Regions from separate parts of the Parasphingorhabdus cellanae genome, predicted to be linked through region 2. Evidence: riboswitches for the same ligand, from Rfam matches in the RefSeq annotation. Region 2 holds a riboswitch; the other holds the start of a gene.
What was found. A riboswitch is a leader RNA that binds a small molecule or an ion and turns the genes downstream of it on or off. The one in region 2 is predicted to bind cobalamin.
Positions count from the first base shown of each region.

Region 1: linked by a shared signal. The riboswitch ahead of J4G78_RS04770 (DUF6580 family putative transport protein) and the one ahead of J4G78_RS04105 (TonB-dependent receptor plug domain-containing protein) in region 2 are both predicted to bind cobalamin.

Region 1 covers NZ_CP071794.1:949,875-960,061, reverse strand. Annotated here, with positions in the region: gene J4G78_RS04795 (IS110 family RNA-guided transposase) at 1-952, shown strand, start outside; gene J4G78_RS04790 (hypothetical protein) at 1,127-1,360, shown strand; gene J4G78_RS04785 (DNA-methyltransferase) at 1,366-2,433, opposite strand; gene J4G78_RS04780 (Dph6-related ATP pyrophosphatase) at 2,660-3,490, opposite strand; gene J4G78_RS04775 (ABC transporter substrate-binding protein) at 3,483-4,301, opposite strand; gene J4G78_RS04770 (DUF6580 family putative transport protein) at 4,267-4,797, opposite strand; cobalamin riboswitch at 4,835-5,017, opposite strand; gene J4G78_RS04765 (DUF1826 domain-containing protein) at 5,446-6,063, opposite strand; gene J4G78_RS04760 (GTP-binding protein) at 6,060-7,295, opposite strand; gene J4G78_RS04755 (MerC domain-containing protein) at 7,385-7,780, shown strand; gene J4G78_RS04750 (Fur family transcriptional regulator) at 7,777-8,142, shown strand; gene J4G78_RS04745 (hypothetical protein) at 8,217-8,651, shown strand; gene J4G78_RS04740 (ABC transporter ATP-binding protein) at 8,572-9,309, shown strand; gene J4G78_RS04735 (ABC transporter permease) at 9,313-10,187, shown strand, end outside.
Region 2 covers NZ_CP071794.1:816,576-826,762, reverse strand. Annotated here, with positions in the region: gene J4G78_RS04130 (BCCT family transporter) at 1-38, shown strand, start outside; gene betA (choline dehydrogenase) at 50-1,747, shown strand; gene J4G78_RS04120 (DUF1800 domain-containing protein) at 2,112-3,554, shown strand; gene J4G78_RS04115 (DUF1501 domain-containing protein) at 3,557-4,681, shown strand; gene cobU (bifunctional adenosylcobinamide kinase/adenosylcobinamide-phosphate guanylyltransferase) at 4,684-5,226, opposite strand; cobalamin riboswitch at 5,258-5,458, shown strand; gene J4G78_RS04105 (TonB-dependent receptor plug domain-containing protein) at 5,593-7,452, shown strand; gene J4G78_RS04100 (threonine-phosphate decarboxylase) at 7,385-8,437, shown strand; gene cobO (cob(I)yrinic acid a,c-diamide adenosyltransferase) at 8,434-9,048, shown strand; gene J4G78_RS04090 (ABC transporter substrate-binding protein) at 9,045-9,923, shown strand; gene J4G78_RS04085 (FecCD family ABC transporter permease) at 9,920-10,187, shown strand, end outside.

The DNA of each region.
Region 1 (10,187 bases), 130 kb from region 2:
TGTTCTGGAACGGGCTCTGGCCTGTGAGGTGGGTGAGATTGTCGAATGCTTGCGTGGTCTGGATCAATCGATAGAGAGGGTCGGCTTTGAGGCTGGCACAATGAGCCAGACATTGTTCCACGGATTGCACGCAGCAGGCTATAGGGTCATTTGCATGGAGGCCCGGCATGTCGGCGCGGCTTTGTCGGCGATGCGCAACAAGACGGACAGGAACGATGCGCGTGGTATCGCGCAAGTGGTCCGCTCCGGTTGGTATCGCCCGGTGCATATGAAGAGCCAAGAGAGCCACTACGTTCGAACCTTGCTAACGAGCCGGAAGGCGTTGCTGCGCCGCTGTATTGATCTGGAGAATGAGATACGCGGGCTGCTCAAGGTGTTTGGTATCCGGTTGCCATCATCGCTCGCCCATCACCGCTTTGCTCAGACAGTGAGACCGATCATCGAAGCAGATGAGGCTTTGCTATATGCACTTCTACCGATGCTGGATGCTCAGCAGGTGCTTCTGGCCAGCTATCAAGAGCTGGACCGGCGTGTGAAGCTAGTGGCGGGGAATGATCCGGTCTGCATGCTGTTGATGACAGCACCCGGCGTCGGAGCTGTCACAGCGCTGCACTTCAAGGCTGCCATTGATGATCCGGCACGCTTCACGTCATCAAGGCTTGTTGGCGCGCACTTTGGACTGACACCTAGACGGTTCCAGTCCGGAGAAAGCGACAACCAGGGGCGCATATCCAAAGCCGGTGATCCGATGTACGCTCAGCACTTTACTCTGCCGCAAACTCGCTGCTCACCCGAACACGCAAAATGTCTCCGCTCAAAGCATGGGGCTTGCATCTGGTTCGAACGAAGGGCCGGCGCCGCGCCACTGTTGCTGTTGCCCGCAAACTTGCCGTCATCCTCCACCGCATGTGGGTCGATGGCACCCAGTTCCAATGGAATGATCAGGAGGTAACTGCATGATCGCCACCTGATCAAACCAAAGGAAGACCCGTCCTCATCTGGACGTAGGTATGGGGATGATGCCGCAAGTGTCTGATGCGCCATAAACAGCGCGCCTGAAAGCAAGGCACTCCCTGACCAATCTTATACATGCATGCAGCTAGCAACATAGACTGCGGAGAGAAGCGTGACCCAGATGGCGACAATCAAACCAAATAGGGAACTTGACAATCACCAATTAGAGAAGCGGACATTAGTGTTAGCGGCGCTAAAGGTGAATTCGCTAACTTTTTTAGTAATTCAGATGGCGATTAGTATGGAGGCGTCGAAAAAATGGGAAGCAGTAGGAGGATTTGAAAAACGTCTGACGTCCCAAATTACTCGCGCCGCACTCACAATTGATCTGCAATTCGTCTCTTAGCTCGTTTATTCATGCACGAGGGCTTGGCAAGATTTCAGAGCCATTGAACCAGAAAGGGAAGTAATAAGAAAGCCAGAATGAACCAATAATCTAAGCGGTTCCACCAGCTTTCTTACGCTTCCGCTTACATCAAGCATCCACTGGCCACCCCGTCCATTTCTAGCGCATAGCCCAATGTTGCCCGGCGCGAACGGCAAACAGTCTTGCCAGCGCGTAACAATGGTGTCGCAATAGAGCGGATCATATTCAATCAGCCGGGCGCATCTGCCTGTCTTGTGTGCGGCAATCAGCGTAAAACCCGATCCGCCGAAACAGTCGAGAATGATCTCGCCTCGCCGGGAACAATCACGAATGGCATCCGCAACCAATGCGACCGGCTTGACGGTGGGATGCATGGCCAGCTCTTCATCCCGGCTCGCACTTATGCTGCTGATCCCGGCATAGTCCCAGACATTGGTGCGATAACGCCCGCTTTCTCCCAGACCAAAGCTGTTGGTATGAGGAGCGATACCTTTCTTGAACACAAAGACCAGTTCGTGCTTGGATCGGTAAAAGGTACCCATCCCGCCATTGGTCTTGTTCCACACGATCAAGTTTTTAAGCTCAGTGAAGACAGTATTGCCCGCTGCCAGCAGTTCACCCATATGACGCCAGTCCATGCAGACATAAGCAATCGAGCCATCGCGCATATGACCGGATGCATGACCTAATGTCGTGGATAGAAACGTCGTAAAATCCGTCTGGCTCATCTCTCCGCTAGCAAAAGCAAAGTCGCGGTGCCGGACATTGCCGAGGCCGCAGACATGCCCATCAATTTTCACATTATAGGGAGGGTCGGTGAACAGAAGATCAGCTTGCTCTGTACCGAGCAACTGAGCGAAGACGACACTGTTCTGAGCATCACCGCAAATGAGACCGTGCCGTCCCAGTTGCCAGATATCGCCGCTGATTGCCGCGGCATTTGGGAGCCGGGGAGGTATCACATCCTCTGCACTATCCGTTTTAGCCGGATCAGAATCATCGGCGTCATCCAACACCAGATCAATCGGGCCTTGCAGTTCGCTTGCCAACAAATCTTTGTCCCAGCCAGCGTTTAAAGCGAGCTTGTTGTCCGCCAGGATAAGGCTTCGCGATTATCTACTCGTAAACTTGAATGCGGATGTGAAGCTGAGCGAACGGGTTGATCTGTTCGGCCGCCTAGAAAATGTGGCAGATGAGGGTTACGAGGACGTGTTCAGTTTTGAAAAGCCTGACCGTTCCTTTTGCATCTGTGTGCGCGCCCGGTTCTGAGGTTTGGGCTTAGTCCAATTTCGGCGAGGATGGCCCAAGCATGATTCGGGTGTGGAATTCGCCATTCTCGCCGAACGGATCGACATGGTCCGGCAGCTTTGCAAGCAGGTCAGCGTCGAAAACATCGCCGATGGAAATTTGCGGAAGATCGGGGGCGACGGCGCTGACGATGCTGGTTGCTCCCGACGTTTTCAAATCTGCCAGCAGCGCATCATAATCCGCATTCCACAAAGGAAAGACCAGTTCCATTTCCGCCGTGCGCGGATGGCCGACAAAGGCCTGCTCGCGCCACTCGCGGATATGGATAAGATGAAGATCACCGAAGCATAGCCGTTCACAAGCCGGGATCAGATTGAGCGCTGCAGCGAGCTGGTCGACATAGTCCGCGCGTGCATGAAGCGGTACGCCGATTAGCGGCACACCCAGTTGCGCCGCCTGCTTAACCACAACTTCAATTGCGAACTCCTGATGCGCGATCATCCGACTGCGCGCATCGAAAGTGGTGAGGAGCACGATGTTGGTATGTCCGTCCCGTTGCAGCGCGCGGAACGCCAAAAAACTGTCTTTTCCGCCGCTCCAGAAAAGTAGCGACACGGGGCCGTCAGCATCATCATGCACATCTGTCAGCCACGCCGCCTGCTGGATCTTGCGGGTGCGCGCCGCCAACTTCACACCGTCATGGTCGAACGGGCAGTGCCGACACCCGGCACCGCAGCACCTTGTGCGTTGTAGGAGGCCAAGGCGCGTGAAGACGACATATCCGGTTTCGGGATCTTCATAGGTGAAATCACTGCGTTCGCAAGCGGCATCGTGCAAATCCCAATAGCTTGGCTCAGGCAAGTTCCATGAACTCCGACACTGCGTCCGACAGCATGACGATGCTGGGAAGGAGGGCTGGGCTAGGGCGGCTGAAATGCATGTGGCCATCGAGGAAAAGTACCGGACAGTCGAGCGGCACTGCGGCTGCCTTGGCCGCTGCTTCGTCCAACCCGCAGCAGGCGGCAATGACAATATCGGGTGCGGTTCTCGCAACCTCGTCCCAACCGACTTTAAAGGAGGGCTCGCCGCTCTTACCCAGCAGGCAGGTCATACCCAGCGTCTTGAGCATATCCGGTATCCAATGCCCGGCAATAAAGGGTGGGTCGAGCCAATCGAGAAATGCCACACGAAGACCAGTTCCCGCATGGCGGCCGTCATATTCGGCCAGAGTCGCATCCCATTTTGCGCGAAGCTCGGTAGCGGCTCGCTTTCGCCCGATGGCTTCCCCCACCTGGCCAAAACAGACCGGCACATCAGCCAGGCGGCTGGGGGCGAGATCGACCAGGATCGGCGCGTTCAAAAGCGAAAGAACCGCCTCGCGCACGTCGCCCGAAGGCACTGCGCAGACATCGCATAGCGATTGGCTGATCACCACATCGGGCGCGAGCCGTTCCAGCATCGCGATATCGAGCTGATATAGCGGCCGTGTCGCCGTGCTGACCTGTCGGTCGATCTGCGCGGCAGAGGCTTTCGTGTCGATCCAGGTGCTGGTCAGTTTGGGCAAATGATCCCATTCGCCCGAACAGCTATGACTTACTCCGACCAGATCGCCGCCTGCACCCAGCGCGACAACTATATCAGTGGCGCTTGGCAGCAGCGAAACGATCCGCATCGAATACTCCCGTCAAAGCGATGATTCCGAATGCTGCACCGCCATATATCGCATTGGCGAGGGCACCTTTCAGTAGAAAGGGCAGCCCGGCGACATAACAGGCGATCCATCCCTCAACTGTGTTAGGATAGAAACCCATTGCCATCGGTGTAATGTTGGAAATGAGATAGAATACCACCGCGCTCGCAACCGCCGCGAAAGCTACTGGAGTAAAACCGATCCTACGCAATGCCGGTCGCGCTGCGACCGCCGCAAATAAGTGCCCGGTATAAACGAAGCTCATCGCGAGCGCGCTGTAAAACCCATTCATCGCATCGACAAGCAGCACCGTTACAAATACCGGTACCAGCATAAGCCTGCGCGGCAGATAAGCCGCAGCGACCATTCCAATCGCGCCGACGGTCGATACGCCCATCGGATGCGGCAAGGCATGGGAGAGAACGCCCGCGAGCGCAAGCGAAGCGGCCAGAAGGCCGTTTTTAGCAGGTTGGTTCATGTTGCCAACTCCATAAGCCGCCAGTCCTCGGACGGTGATTTTAAAAGGTTCGAGCGGCCGGTCTCCGGACTTGACGAGTGTTGATAGGCAGCGCCTTCCCATCCTGAAAGGAAAGTGGCATCTTGCTGCTGATCACTCAATTACCGTTGCGAGGTCAGTACCGGATTTGCACCGGTTTCCCGTTCACCAACTCGAATGCACCTTCGTGCAACAATAACGTTAAACACAACTGAACTACGTGCCAAGCATAAACTATCGCTTTCCTCACTACACAATGAAACGACCAAAGGTCCGCCGGCGACAAGATGGAAGAGCTTTACATGTTTATCGCGCACCTGCTCGCCTTGTTCGGGTTTTTCGGTCGAGCGATGCATGAGATCGATAGAGTTGCGCTCAGGTGTCATACGTAATTTCTAAATCATTGAGATAAGAAGGACGGCCACGCCGGCCGTCAAACAATCTGTTGTATTCGGGTGCCGCCTGGACCGGGGAAGCGGCTTGCTGCCTCCCTGAGTTTGGCGACATCTTCGCCGGGCGGGCATCCGTAGAGCCTACGATAATCGCGGTAGGCAGTGAGGAAACCACATTTTCCAACATTAGGCTCTCATTTAGACCATGTTAAATTCCCCGCCAAAATCTATGTTTTTGCTAAATCGCATTCTTCAATCTTGCCGGGTTGATAACTAGCAACAGCCGCTCCTCACCAGTGCCTTCAATCGGTGGAGAGCGATGAATGCCAGCCTTGTCCCGGGACCAGAGGCGGCCTTTGAACAGGGCGACGTCGCCCGCCTGCATCTGCTGGATATTATGGAGATCACCGCAATCGCTATCGGCCGTATCTTCGCTATCAAGCCATTGTGTGCCTTGCCCCAAATAGGTGGTGATCAGCCGTGCTGTGACATAATCGGTGTGAAATTTCTTGCAGGCATTGGTGGTAACACACTCGAGCCGGATTTCGACAAATTCGTTCTGCATGATTTGGGCAAAGCGATTGGCGAGCACCAGAATATCGTTGTGCAGGATGTCCCGAGCAACACTTTTTTCATGACCTGCATCGTCAAGAGCACTATCGAGCATGGCAGGTAGCTCATCGATATCTGCCGTAAAACGGACATCAACTATTCCATCCAGTTTAAGGTCCGACAGGCCCGGTGGTGCTGAACGTTCCCAAATGGCAATTCCTACGCCCTCAACTCGAATCGCACGCAGAGCTTTTGGATTTCTTGCAGTGAATGCGATCGACCGCTCTTTCGCATCCACGCTCATTCGGCAGGCTCCAGAGCAGGTTGCGGCGCTTCCCATGCCGGGAAGGGATCGGCCAGTATTGACCATATATCAGGCACGAATATCTGTTCTTTCACCAAACAGCCGTCCAGTTCGCGGCGGATACGCGCCTCGTCCATGCCGATGCCAATGAACACAAGTTCCTGCCTCCGGTCGCCCCATGTTGGATCCCAATGTTTCAAGACAAATTCTTCAAATGAACCATCTTCCGGCCACAGGTTTTTCGGAACGGCGGCCCACCAGCGACCCATGCGCGCGGTAATGGTCTGGCTACCGGCTACAGCAAGCTCGCCTAAAAAATTGGGGCGGGTAGCGAGCCAGAAATGCCCTTTGGCGCGGATAACAGTATCGAGGCCATTTTGCGTTAGAAAATCATAGAAACGGGAGGGATTAAATGGGCGGCGGGCGCGGTAGACAAAACTCTCGACACCATATTCTTCGGTCTCCGGTCGGTGGCTACCATAGTCGTATAGCTCCTTGGCCCATAACGGGTGCATTTCCGCCTTTTCATCATCGAAAAGGCCGGTATCGAGTATCTCGTCGAGTTCAACTTTCGCATGATCTGCTTCAACGATCCTGGCATCAGCGTTGAGCGAGGCGACAACTTTTTTAACCATGGTGAGCTGTTCAGCCGATACATCGCTTGCCTTGTTAACGATAACGACATCGGCAAATTCAATCTGTTCCACCAATAGGCTTACCAGCTGGCGGTCATCACCTTCGCCAGCGGTTTCGCCTCGATCCGCAAGGAAGTCATGACTGGAATAGTCGTTCAGAAGATTAACCGCATCGACCACGGTGACCATGCAATCAAGCCGGGCCGCATCACTCAGGCATTGCCCGTCTTCGTCGCGAAAGGAAAAAGTTGCCGCCACCGGCAAGGGTTCGGACACGCCCGTGCTTTCAATGACGAGATAGTCGAAGCGGCCTTCCTCGGACAGCTTGCGCACCTCAAGCAGCAAATCGTCCCGCAGCGTGCAACAGATGCAGCCATTGGTCATTTCGACCAGCGTCTCTTCAGATCGCGATAGAGCTGCTTCTCCGCCGCGCACCAGATCCGCATCGATATTCACTTCTGACATGTCGTTGACGATCACTGCCACGCGCTTGCCGTCACGATTACTCAGAATATGGTTTAGTAGAGTTGTTTTGCCGGCTCCCAAAAAACCGGAAAGGACAGTCACAGGTAAGCGCGCGCCATTATCTGAAGTCATAAAACTGAGTCCTTGCGAATCATGTTATGTTGTATCATATCATAATTGTTCTAATTTCCTATCTTGATGGCTGCAAGGAAAATACCAAAGTGTCTCCACAATACGCCAACCGACTGGAAAGTTTGGCGCTGCTCCTGTCAGGGCTTTGTCTTTTCCATTGCCTGGGCCTTCCGCTGCTGCTGATCGCTATTCCTGCCTTAGCTGCTGTCTTGACTGTACCAGAATCGGTTCATTTCTATCTTGTGATCACAGCCTTGCCCTTAAGCGTGATAGTCCTTGTACTGGGTAGGCGCCAACATAAGTCATTCATACCATTGGCAATGGGCATTATTGGATTGCTATTTATGACTGCTGCTCTGACCGAGCAATATCGTAGCGATGAAATCACTCTGACCGTTATCGGCGCTACAATTCTTGCTCTGGCCCATATTATCAACTGGAAGCGCCGTTCGCGATGTGCCGTCGGTAGCGGTATTTGGAAGTGAAACGCCGGAAAGCTTTTGTCGTTGATGAGCAGGTCTGGAAAGTTCTCGTCAACAGCACGCAGCCCGTCGGTGCCTATCAGATAGCAAATATGTTGCCCAAGGTTTCGGCAACCCAAGTCTATCGAGTCCTTGAACGCCTTGTTTCAAGCGGCAAAGCAAGGCGGATAGCCGCGGGTAATGCGTTCGTGGTAGCATCCTCTAAAACCGATGCCATCGTCATTTGCCGCAAATGTGGTGAATTTGAACTGCTGGAATGTCCCGAGGCCATCGAAGGATTAGAACGCCATTGCGACGGTCGAAGCTTCCAGGCCAAACAGATTTTTCTTGAAATGATCGGTACGTGTCGGGATTGCCGTGGGTGACGGGGAAACTGGATCGACAATATCAAATGGAATTAGGCTTGGATAAATATAAGAGATGATGTATCATAACATCCATGATTAAAGCTAAAAAAGTTTGGACAGTCGCGATTCTATCTTTGGCCGTAGTGAGCTTGGGCACACCGGTACATGCCTGTGGTCTTCATGGCGATTTTGATGGCGGCTTTGGGATGCAACGGTTCAATCCGTTTCAAGCAGAACCCTCTGACAATAGCAGTTCATGGAGTGCTAGTCTCAACCAACAGAGAAAAATGTCCCCCATGCCGAAAACGCAGGATACAGATGCAGAGCCTGTAGAAAAAGCATGGACTGATACGCAGAATACAGATGAACAAGAGCCCGTTTCTCGCGGAACGCCAATTGGCCGACGCGATGATGCAAGCGGAGGTGATCAAGCCATAGAGCAGGAAAATGGGCAATACGACGAGCAGCAAAATCTTACAACTGCAGCAACCAGCGATCTGGATGTTGGCAAGGCGACGTTTCACTAAATCCATGTTGCTGGAAGTCGAGAATCTTCATTATACTATTAACGAAAACCCGCTGTTTTCCCGCTTTAATCTTGCGATAGAGGAGGGAAATCATCATCTCCTGGTCGGTCCGTCAGGTTCGGGAAAAACAACCCTCATTAACCTGACCTGCGGGCTTTTGTCACCGGAAAAAGGCGCGATCAGAGTAGCAGGCCATGATATGGCAGCCGTCTCCGAAAGCGGCCGCGATAAAATCCGGCGCGAACATATCGGGATCGTCTTCCAGACTTTACGGTTGGTTTCAGCCCTGGATTTGTCGGCCAATCTTTTGCTGGCCCAGCGATTGTCACGCGGGACCACAGATGCACCTTTAATCGCTTCCCTGTTGGAGCGGCTCGGCATCGCGCATCGCGCCAAAGCGAAGCCTCATCAGATGAGTCAGGGTGAGGCACAGCGGGCGGCCATCGCCAGGGCGCTGGTTACTCGGCCGCGGCTGCTCATTGCCGATGAACCAACCTCTGCGCTTGACGAAAGCAACGCCCAGCAGGTCGCCGATCTCTTACTGGAATGTGCCGCGGACTATGGTGTCACATTGTTGATCGCCACCCATGACGACCGGCTCAAACCTCTGTTTCCCAACCAAATTGCGCTGACTGACCACATGTTGAAAGCGGCCTGACCGATGTTTGGACTTGCTCTTGCCTATTTGCGCGACCGCAGTCTTACCACCGGGCTCAACATCCTGTTGCTCGGCATTTCGGTGGCGATGCTGGTACTGCTGGTGCAATTTGGCAACCAGCTTTCCAGCCGGCTGGACCGTGATGCGCAAGGTATTGATCTGGTCGTGGGTGCAAAGGGGTCGCCGCTGCAACTCATCCTCTCAAGCATTTTTCATATTGACCAGCCGACCGGCAATATCCCGCTCGACAGTCTTGATAGGCTGCGTGGCGACCCGGCGGTCAAAGTGGCCATTCCGCTGGCACTGGGCGATAATTTCGATGGTTACCGGATCGTCGGAACGGATGCATCCTATGCGACATTTTATGGCGGCGAAATCGCACAAGGCCAGATGTTCGAAAAACCAATGGATGCGGTTATGGGTGCCGCAGTAGCGAAAACAACCGGCGCGCAGCTTGGGCAGCAGTTTATCGGCAGCCATGGCTTGGAAACAGACGAAGGGGATGGGCAAGGGCACGATCATGCACCCTTTGAAACCGTTGGTATCTTGGCTCCGACAGGCACGGTTGTCGACCGCCTTATCCTGACTTCGGTTGAGAGTGTCTGGGATGTTCATGGCATAGAGCATGACCATGGTCACGATCATAGCGATCAGCCGAAAGCTGTGCATGATCATGGTCATAATCATGGTGCGGATGATGCGGCGCCGTCCGGGGCCGGGCAATTGCAGCCGGAATTGACCGCCATATTGGTCAGCTATCGTAATGCTGCAGGGGCCATCCGCATTCCCGCCATGATCAACCGTCAGACCGAGATGCAGGCCGCAACGCCAGCGGTGGAGACGGCACGCTTGCTCGCCCTGTTTGGTGCTGGGATAGA
Region 2 (10,187 bases):
TTCAGCGGCGACGTCAACTAGCAGCCGCTTCGTTTTAAGGGTAAAACGCATGCCAACCGCTTCTGACTGGGATTACATCATAATTGGCGCAGGGTCTGCCGGGTGCGTGCTGGCCAACCGCCTTACAGAAGATGGCAAGAACCGCGTGTTGTTACTGGAAGCTGGCGGTAGCGATAAAAATATCCTGATCCAGATGCCCACTGCGCTGTCCTATCCCATGGCGTCCGATACGTATAACTGGGGATATATGTCTGAGAGCGAAGCTGCGCTTGATGGCCGTCAAATTACCTGTCCGCGCGGTAAGGGGTTGGGCGGGACATCTTCCATCAACGGCATGGTTTATGTTCGCGGTAATGCTTGCGATTTTGAAGAATGGGAGCAGGCGGGGGCAGAAGGTTGGAGCTATGCCAATTGCTTACCCTATTTCAAGCGATCAGAGACCTGGCAAGCTGGCGCAGATGACTATCGCGGCGGCTGCGGACCGCTGGGTGTCGGCGGCGGAAATGATATGACTGGCAATCCGCTCTATCAGGCCTTTATCGACGCCGGCGTCGAGGCGGGATATCCGTCCACGGAAGACTATAACGGTTTTCGTCAGGAGGGGTTCGGCGCAATGCATATGACGGTGCGTGGCGGCATCCGGGAGTCCACGTCCCGAGCCTATCTCGATCCCGTAAAATCGCGAGCTAATCTGACCGTATGGACCGATGCGCTAGTTGATCGCATAGTGTTGGAAGGCAAAAGGGCTGTCGGTGTGGTTCTGACTCATGGCGGTGTGCAGAAGACTATATTTGCTGGTAAGGAGATAATCCTGTCCGCCGGTTCCATCGCTTCGCCAGCAATTTTGCAGCGCTCCGGTGTTGGAGCGGCGCCTGTGCTGAGCAAAGCCGGTGTTGAAGTCTTGCATGAATTGCCTGGTGTCGGGGAAAATCTTCAAGATCATCTGGAAATCTATTTTCAGTTTCGCTGTAAAGAACCTGTGAGTTTGAACAATAAGCTGGGATGGTTTAGCAAGCTTCTGATCGGGGTGCGCTGGTTCTTTTTTAAATCCGGTCTTGGTGCGACCAATCATTTTGAATCCTGTGCCTTCATTCGATCGGGCGCTGGTATCAAGTCACCGGATATCCAATATCATTTTTTGCCAGCCGCGATGCGCTATGACGGCACACCGTCTTTAAAAGGCCATGGTTTTCAGGTTCATGTCGGACCCAACAAGCCCAAAAGTCGGGGGCATGTGCATATCCCCTCTACAGACCCCGCTGCCGCGCCAATCATCACGTTCAATTATATGCAGCATTCAGATGATGTCACGAAATGGCGACAATGCATAAGACTGACGCGTGAGATTATCGGACAACCGGCGATGGATGTATATCGCGACGAAGAGCTACAGCCCGGTATACAAGTTGAAACAGATGCCCAGATTGATGCCTGGGTAAAGGATAATGTGGAAAGTGCCTATCATCCTTGTGGCACATGCAAAATGGGATCAGAAAGCGACGCCATGGCCGTAGTTGACACACAGTGTCGGGTAATCGGTCTCGACGGCTTGCGCGTCGTGGATGCTTCGGTCTTTCCCACCGTCACCAACGGGAATATTAATGCGCCAACGATCATGGTCGCCGAGCGCGCTTCGGACATGATTTTGGGAACCCCCTTGTTGTCTGCATCAACCGCGCCGAGCTGGATAGATGAAAATTGGCAAACGCGCCAACGCGAGGGACACGCCGTCCGCGCGCTAGGTTGAGGCTGCCACCATCGATCGGGTGCTCGCTTCAATATCTCAGTTCAACAGTCGCACATAGTCGACTAACCTGTTGGGCAATTATAGAGAGAGGGCATTTTTTGAAGGGCCTTTGTGGGTTTACTCAACTTTCCAAGGGTGGCCCAATTCCGTGTGGCGTTCAAAATTCATTTTGGTGATACGCTAAAGCTGCCTCCATACTGAAATAGCCACCAAGTTTTCTTTGAAGAGACAGACAGAAATTTCCCGTAAGATTTTGTAAATAATGATTTAAATATGTTTGCGACAAAGTGATACAAATTTTCGGTTGCTGGCAAATAGTCGCGAACTATGTTTGGGGCTGGGGCAGGCACGATTGGGAGTGAATATGACCATCGCGAAAGCCATAGCCATGAACCGGTTCGGTCTCGGCCACCGTCCGGACTATGGCAGCTCGGATAGACAGCAAGCGTGGCTGTTAGATCAGCTGATACGTTTTGATCCTTCACCACAGGTAGTTGCAGCTCAGCCTTCACGCCAGGCTATTGCCAGTGCGTTTCAGTCTTATCGTATGGACGCGAAGCAGTTTCGGAATATGCGGAAAAACAAGGCCGGCACTGAAGATCAAATCGCGATGCTGGAGGCGCAACGAAAAGAGTCCCGCAAATCTCTGCAAAATATCCATATGGAAGCGGTCGATGCGCGGCTGACCGTCGCTCTGAATAGCGATACGGATTTTGCGGAGCGACTGGTCCATTTTTGGTCGAATCATTTTGCCATTTCTGTCGAAAAACCGCCGGTGGTGGCGCTTTCGGGCAACTATGAATTTAGAGCTATTCGGCCGCATATCATGGGTAAGTTCTCCGATCTGTTATTTGCTGCGGTCCAGCATCCGGCGATGTTATTATTTTTGGATCAGGCGCAATCGGTCGGTCCATCAAGCCCCATGGCAAAGCGCATATCGCAGCGGCGCGGCAAGCAATTCGGGCTGAATGAAAATCTCGCGCGGGAGATTTTGGAGCTGCATACGCTTGGTGTTCGCACCGGCTATGATCAGTCTGACGTTACCGAATTGGCGCGTGCGCTAACGGGCTGGACAATCGCAGGATTTCAGGGCGGACCAGCGCAGCGCCGGTTGGCGGAAAGTGCGAAAACGGGAGACACCGTTTTTATAGATGCTGTCCACGAGCCCGGTCAGCGGCGGATCATGGACAAAACCTATGGTGCTGAAGGGGCTGACCAAGTCAAGGCGATTCTCTCTGATCTTGCGGTTCATCCAGCCACAGCGCGCCACGTTGCGATGAAGCTGGCGCGGCATTTCGTTTCGGATAAGCCGCCGGAAAAATTGGTCAATAGGCTCGAAGACGATTTCCTGAGCACGGGCGGTGACCTCCCATCACTCTATCGCACGCTGGTCGAAGCGCCAGAGGCTTGGCCAACACCGTGGAACGGTGCGCAGGCGAAATTTAAATCGCCATGGGAATGGTTGGTTTCATCATTACGCGCGTTGAATGTGCGTGATTTGCCGACCAATATGAAAACAGCACAACTGTTGCGCCAACTAGGTCAACCGGTCTGGAAGCCGGGGTCACCCGCGGGCTACGCCGACGAAACCGCAACTTGGGCAGGGAGTGCGGCGCTGATGCGGCGGGTAGAGTTGGCAGAACGCATTGCGCGACGCAGCGCAGATCGTATCGATGCGCGGGCATTAGCTCCGCAAATTTTACCGGGTGTACTCGCTAACAATACCGTTGAAGCTGTCGCTCGCGCGGAAAGCCCGTCTCAAGGCCTGTCGCTGTTACTTGTCTCACCAGAATTTTTGCGGAGATAGCCATGCAATATCATCGTCGTTCCGTTATTGCCGCCGGTCTTTCAGGTCTAGCCATGAGTGTGGCATATCCTGGGATGGCATGGGCATCGGCAGCCACCGACAAGCGGTTTGTTTTCATTCTGCAGCGTGGAGCAGCCGATGGTCTGGCGACGATTGCCCCGACTGGCGATCCCGATTATCTGCCAGCGCGCGGCGATCTGGCACAGGAAGCTCTGACTGGCAACAAGCTTGATAGTTTTTTCACACTGCATCCCGCTATGGTTGAATCAGCCAAACTGTATCGGGAAAAGCAAGCCCGCTTTCTCCATGCGCTGGCCTCTGGTTATCGCGAACGCTCCCATTTCGATGCCCAGAATGTCATGGAATCTGGGGCGATGCAGCCCTATGGCCGAGATGATGGATGGATGAACCGGCTCCTATCTCTACTGCCTGCAGAGAGTGCCAAGGCAATGGCGATAGCGCCAGCTGTACCGCTGATCTTGCGCGGTCCGGTGCCGGCGAGTAGCTATGAAAAGTCCCGAGCCAAAGGACCGGATGGCGATTTAATGCAGCGGGTCGCGATGCTCTATGCTGAGGATCCTGCGCTCTCATCCTTGTGGCAAGATGCTTTGGCCGCCGATGCGATGGCGAATATGCAGCAAGGCCAAATGCGCGGTGGTGCGGCGATTGGTTCGATGGCTGCCGGATTGATGAGCGGGCTCGCTGGTGCGCGGGTTTTGATGCTAGAGACCAATGGTTGGGACACGCACAGCCGTCAAAAAGGACGGCTTGGTAATCAGTTGAAACAGGCGGATGCGCTGATCGCGGCCTTACGGGATGGCCTTGGAGAAAATTGGAACAACACACTTGTGCTGGTTGCAACCGAATTTGGTCGTACCGTTGCTTTTAACGGCACGGGAGGGACGGACCACGGTACCGGATCGGCTGCAATGCTTTTCGGAGGTGCTCTAAAAAATGGCGGTACGGTACAAGCTGACTGGCCGGGCCTAGCGCCCGCCAACTTGCTGGACAACCGGGATTTGCGTCCGACCATGCGATTTGAGGCCATGGTTACCGGCGCGCTGTCCGATCATTATGGTATTGAGCCGGGCCAGATGAAGAAGACGCTGTTTCCTGATTTTGTGTGAACTTATGCGCCGTCGCGCTTGAGCCATTGTGGCAGACCTGCAGTGATCAATGCAACATCGTCCGCTGCTGCGGCAATGCGTTGATTCATCCAGCCGGATTCGTCGCGAAACTCGCGTCCTAAGGCACTTTCCGGAACAATACCCGAGCCGACTTCATTGGATACTAGGATCACCGGCCCTGGCGCGTTCGATATGGATTGGGCCAGTCCGTCAACGGTTGTCGCAATGTTCCGATCGGCGAGCATGACATTGCTCAACCATATCGTCAGACAATCAATCAGTAGCGTAGTTTTTTGAGCGCTATGGGTGGTAATAATAGTAGCCAGATCCAGCGTTTCTTCGACCGTGTGCCACTGTTCGCCGCGATCCTGCTGATGGCGTGCAATTCGGTCGGTCATTTCGTCGTCAAAGGCTTCGGCCGTTGCGATGTAAACAAGCTTGTCGCCATTTTGCTCGGCCAGGCGCTGTGCAAAGCTGCTCTTACCCGATCGGGTGCCGCCCAAAACTAGCGTGATATGGCTGCTTCTGTCGGATTTGGTCGGCATAATTGTCTTGCTCCGCAGAATTGGGATGACTAGAGAAGCCTTTGCTACAGGTTCCCGGAGACGGGATCAAAAGGGAATTCGGAAGGGAAAGCGATTTCTTAATCCGAAGCTGCCCCCGCAACTGTGATCGGTGAGCGGGCTCGTCAAATCCCACTGGACTTTGTGTCTGGGAAGGGGACGAACCCAGCGATGATCCGAGAGCCAGGAGACCTGCCCGTGGCTGTCGTTCTATCATGCGGACGGGGTGTGCCATATGATCGAGGAGTTCCTCGCGTAGCGACGATTACCATCGGGCTACGCATGTGGGAATCCCATGGGCGTCAAATATGCGTGGCCTTTTTGAATGATTGTCAAAAAGGAATATTCATGCGTTTTCATAGTTTTATTTTATCCACCACGGGGCTTGTCATGGCGCAGCCGGTTCTGGCCGAAACGGCAGTAGTGACCGAAGATGGTGACGAGGTTATCGTTGTAACGGCATCTCGGTCCAAGCAGCTGTTATCGGAAACCGGGCGGTCCATTACCGTCATCGACCAAGACCGGATCGAACGGACCCAGAGCGTTGCGGTTGTCGACCTGTTGCGAAATGTGCCTGGCGTTACCTTTACGCGCAATGGCGGCATTGGAACCGCAACATCGGTATCCATTCGCGGAGCAGATTCTGACCAGACAGTGGCTCTGATCGACGGGGTTAAACTGAATGATCCGTCATCTCCCGGTGGCGGCTTCAACTTCGGTAACCTCCTCACCGGTAATATATCTCGGATCGAGGTGCTGCGTGGATCGCAGTCGGTTATCTGGGGTAGCCAGGCCATTGGCGGGGTGATCAACACGATTACGCGGGAGCCGACGGAAGACCTCAGCATCAATGCGCGCGCCGAATATGGTTATCGCGATACTGGGCAAATAGTTGGTAATATTTCCGGACGCTTCGGTCCGATCGCTGCCAGTGTCGGTGCGGGCTATTACCGCAGCGACGGGTTCTCCGCCTTTAATGAAGAGCGCGGCGCAACGGAGAGCGACGGCTATCGAAATTTCGGTGCGAACGGAAAGTTTGAAATTACGCTGAACGAGGCTGTTTCAATTGATCTGCGCGGTTATTATTCAGACGGCAGAACTGACATTGATGGTTTTATACCGCCCAATTTCACATTCGGTGACACACCCGAGGTTTCCAATGTAGAGGAATTTGTCGGATATTCAGGCCTGAATATAAACCTGCTAGATGGGCGGTTCCGTAATCGCTTAGCCTTTGCCTATACCAGCATTAAGCGGGATAATTTCAATCTCGATGTGCAGACATTTGACGCGCTCGGCCGTAATGAGCGATTTGAATATCAGGGTGTTTTCGATATTTCCGAAATATTCCAAACAACAATTGGTGCGGAAACGGAAACATCAAAATACCGCACGGGTTCCGGTGATACAGCACAAAATTTTTCGTCTGAGATTGACAGTTTCTACGGTCAATTGAGCGTGACGCCGCTGGAAGGATTTACGGCCACGGCTGGCCTGCGTTACGATGATCACAGCACATATGGCAGTGAAACGACCTTTGCTGGTGATCTGGTGTTTAGCCCCAATCAAGGGAACACGATTTTCCGTGCCAGCTATGGCGAGGGGTTCAACGTGCCATCCTTATTCCAGTTGTTTAGCGATAATTTCGGAAATCCAGCGCTCGAAGCAGAAACATCGCGAAGCTATGATGCCGGCATCACGCAAAAGCTTATCGGTGGCAAAGTGGAATTGAGTGCGACGATTTTCCGACGCAACAGCCGCAACCTGATCAACTTTGTCGGAAGTACCTACGAAAATGTCGGTCGTGCGCGAGCGCAAGGGTTGGAAATGGGATTGCTTGTCCGACCGGCTGAGCCACTCGCTTTTTCCCTCAACTACGGGCTGGTCGATGCGGAAAACCGGGAAACCGGCTTGAAGCTGAATCGGCGTCCGAAGCATAGCATCAATGCTTCGCTGGATTATGACTGGTCCTTTGGTCTCAAAACCGGTGCGACGATCACCCATGTCGGATCGAATTTTGACAACACATCAAACACGCGCGAAGTGGAAGGTTATGTCGTCGTTGATCTGCGTGCGGCTATGCCAATAACCGATAATATCGAGGTCTATGGCCGCGTCGAGAATCTGTTTGACGAGGAATATGAAACGATATTCCGCTATGGCACGCCGGGCCGATCTGCCTTTGCCGGCGTCCGGTTACGCTACTAATATGAGCAATAGTCCAGCCACCAATCCGTTCCGCTTTCATGGCGGACGATTGGCGGCTGCGGCTGTGCAATTTGCGGATGCGCCGGCGCCATGGGTTGACCTTTCGACCGGGATCAGCCCGTGGGCTTATCCCTTACCCGAACTGGCGCCGGACATCTGGAGCCGCTTGCCGGAACCCGAACTTATCGCTGATCTGGAGCTCGCCGCAGCTAAGGCATTTGGTGTGAGCAATCCTGCTGAAATCATTGCCGTGCCGGGCAGTGATATGGCCATCCGGATGTTGGGCTCCTTGTTCGCAGATCAACGCGGCGCGATGCTGACACCGATATATTCAGGCCATAAAGCGGCCTGGCCAGAGGTGGAGGAAATTTCCATCGAAGAGGCGGCGGATAAAGAGCTGGTCATTCTCGCCAATCCGAACAATCCCGACGGTCGTATCGTTGCGCCCGAAAAATTGCGGGCACTGCACGGACAAGTGATTGTTGATGAGGCTTTTGCAGATACTGCGCCGTCCGCCAGCATTTTGCCGGAGCGCGGCAATGCCATTGTCCTGCGCTCATTTGGTAAATTTTATGGTCTGGCGGGGATCAGGCTGGGTTTTGTAATTGCCAATATTGCGATTGTGGAAAAACTGCGTCGCATGCTGGGCGACTGGCCCATATCGGGCGTGGCGGCAACTGTCGGATTGGCTGCCTATGCCGATCGGGATTGGCAGGACCAACAGCGGCAGCGCCTTCAAACAGCGGCGGCCCGGCTCGACAATTTGCTTAAAGATTCTAACTTGCATATTGTGGGGGGGACATCGCTGTTCCGTCTGGTATCTCACCATAAGGCACAGAAATTATTTCATATTCTCGGCCAAGCGGGCCTGTTGGTTCGGCCATTTTATGGTGATGAAGAACAATTGCGTTTTGGTCTGCCAGCTAGCGAAGAGGAATGGCAGCGTTTGGAAAATGCCCTCAAAATATGGAGAGACAAGCAATGACCGAATCCAGTGGTGACCAACATGCAAAACATAATGCCCGGATGAAACGCGTGCAGGCCGCCCGCGCGAAAATGCAGGCGCGCCGGACGATTGAACGCGGTCTTTTAATTGTCCATACCGGCAATGGCAAAGGCAAATCCTCCTCCGCTTTCGGCATGGCCATCCGCTCGCTTGGCTGGGGCATGAAGGTCGCGGTTGTGCAATATGTCAAAGGCAGCTGGGAAACGGGGGAGAAGAATTTTTTTCAGGCCAATCCCGATCTGTTGACCTTTGAAGTCATGGGTGATGGGTTCACCTGGGACACACAGGACCGCGCGCAGGATATTGCAGCAGCTAAAGCCGCTTGGGAACGGTCCAAAGAGCTGATCATGAATCCCGAATATGATTTTATCATTTTGGATGAACTGAACATCGTGCTGCGCGATGACACGCTTGATATTGGGGAAATAGCTGAATTCCTGAAACAGCGGCCATTGGAAAAGCATATTTGCATTACCGGGCGCAATGCCAAACCGGAACTGATCGAAATGGCCGATCTGGTAACCGAATTTGAAGAGGTCAAACACCCGTTTAAAGCCGGTTTTAAGGCGCAAAAAGGCGTTGAATATTGAAGCAGATTTCTGTCTTTTTGATCGCATTGGCGCTATTGTTCTGCCCGGTTGCCATGGCCGATGCGCAGGTTGTGACGCGTAGCGCAGGGGCAAAAATACCGGCCTATCCCAAACGGATTGTGTCGATAAATCCCTGCGCCGATGCGCTGCTCATGCAATTGGCGGACAAGCGCCAGATCGCATCGGTCAGCCATTATTCGCATGACAAGCGCGCGACCTCTATTCCTTTGGCGCAGGCGCTGCAATTTCCGGCCACATCGGGCACGGCGGAAGAGATTTTGGCCATGCGTCCCGATCTGGTCGTGGCTGGTTCGCATGTTGCACGGCCAACGGCCACTGCGCTGAAACGCATGGCAATTCCTATGGTGCAGCTTTCGATTCCGCAAAGCGTGGCGGAAAGCCAGCAGCAGATAAGTCAGTTGGCTGAAATAGTAGGTGCCACGCAGCGCGGTGTGGCTGTTAACCAGCGCATTTCGAATGCTTTTGACAAAGCCAGACCGAAAGACAGCGATAAGATATCCGCTTTGATCTGGCGCAGCGGAGGGCTGACCCCTGGTGACGGCACATTGCCTGACGAGCTGTTGCGCCGCACCGGTTTTGAAAATGTCAGCAGCACTTACGGGCTGAAGCAATGGGATATTCTGCCGCTCGAACATCTGGTGGCGCGGCCGCCGCAATTGTTGTTTTCGAACGCTTCTGAGGTCAAAACCGGGCGAAAAGACCGGATGCTATCCCACCCGGTTGTCGAAAAACTTTCCCACCGGATCATGATTGCCGATTATCCTGCGCGGTTGATGCATTGCGCGGGGCCGACATTGATCGAAGCGGTCAAAACCCTGTCGGCCGCAAGGCACAAGTTAAAGGCGAAGCGATGACAGCATTTCGGTTAAATGGTCTTTTGGCGATTGGGCTTGTTGCGGCGATGCTGCTTTCTTTAATGGCAGGCAAGGTGTGGGTCGCGCCTGCCATGTGGTGGAGCGATGATTTGAGCGGGCTCATCATCATGGAGCTGCGCATTCCGCGAACGATTTTAGGGGCTGCAATCGGGGCGGGTCTGGGCATGGCGGGTGCGGCGATGCAGGGGTATTTGCGCAATCCGCTGGCCGATCCCGGGGTTTTCGGCGTGTCGAGCAGCGCGG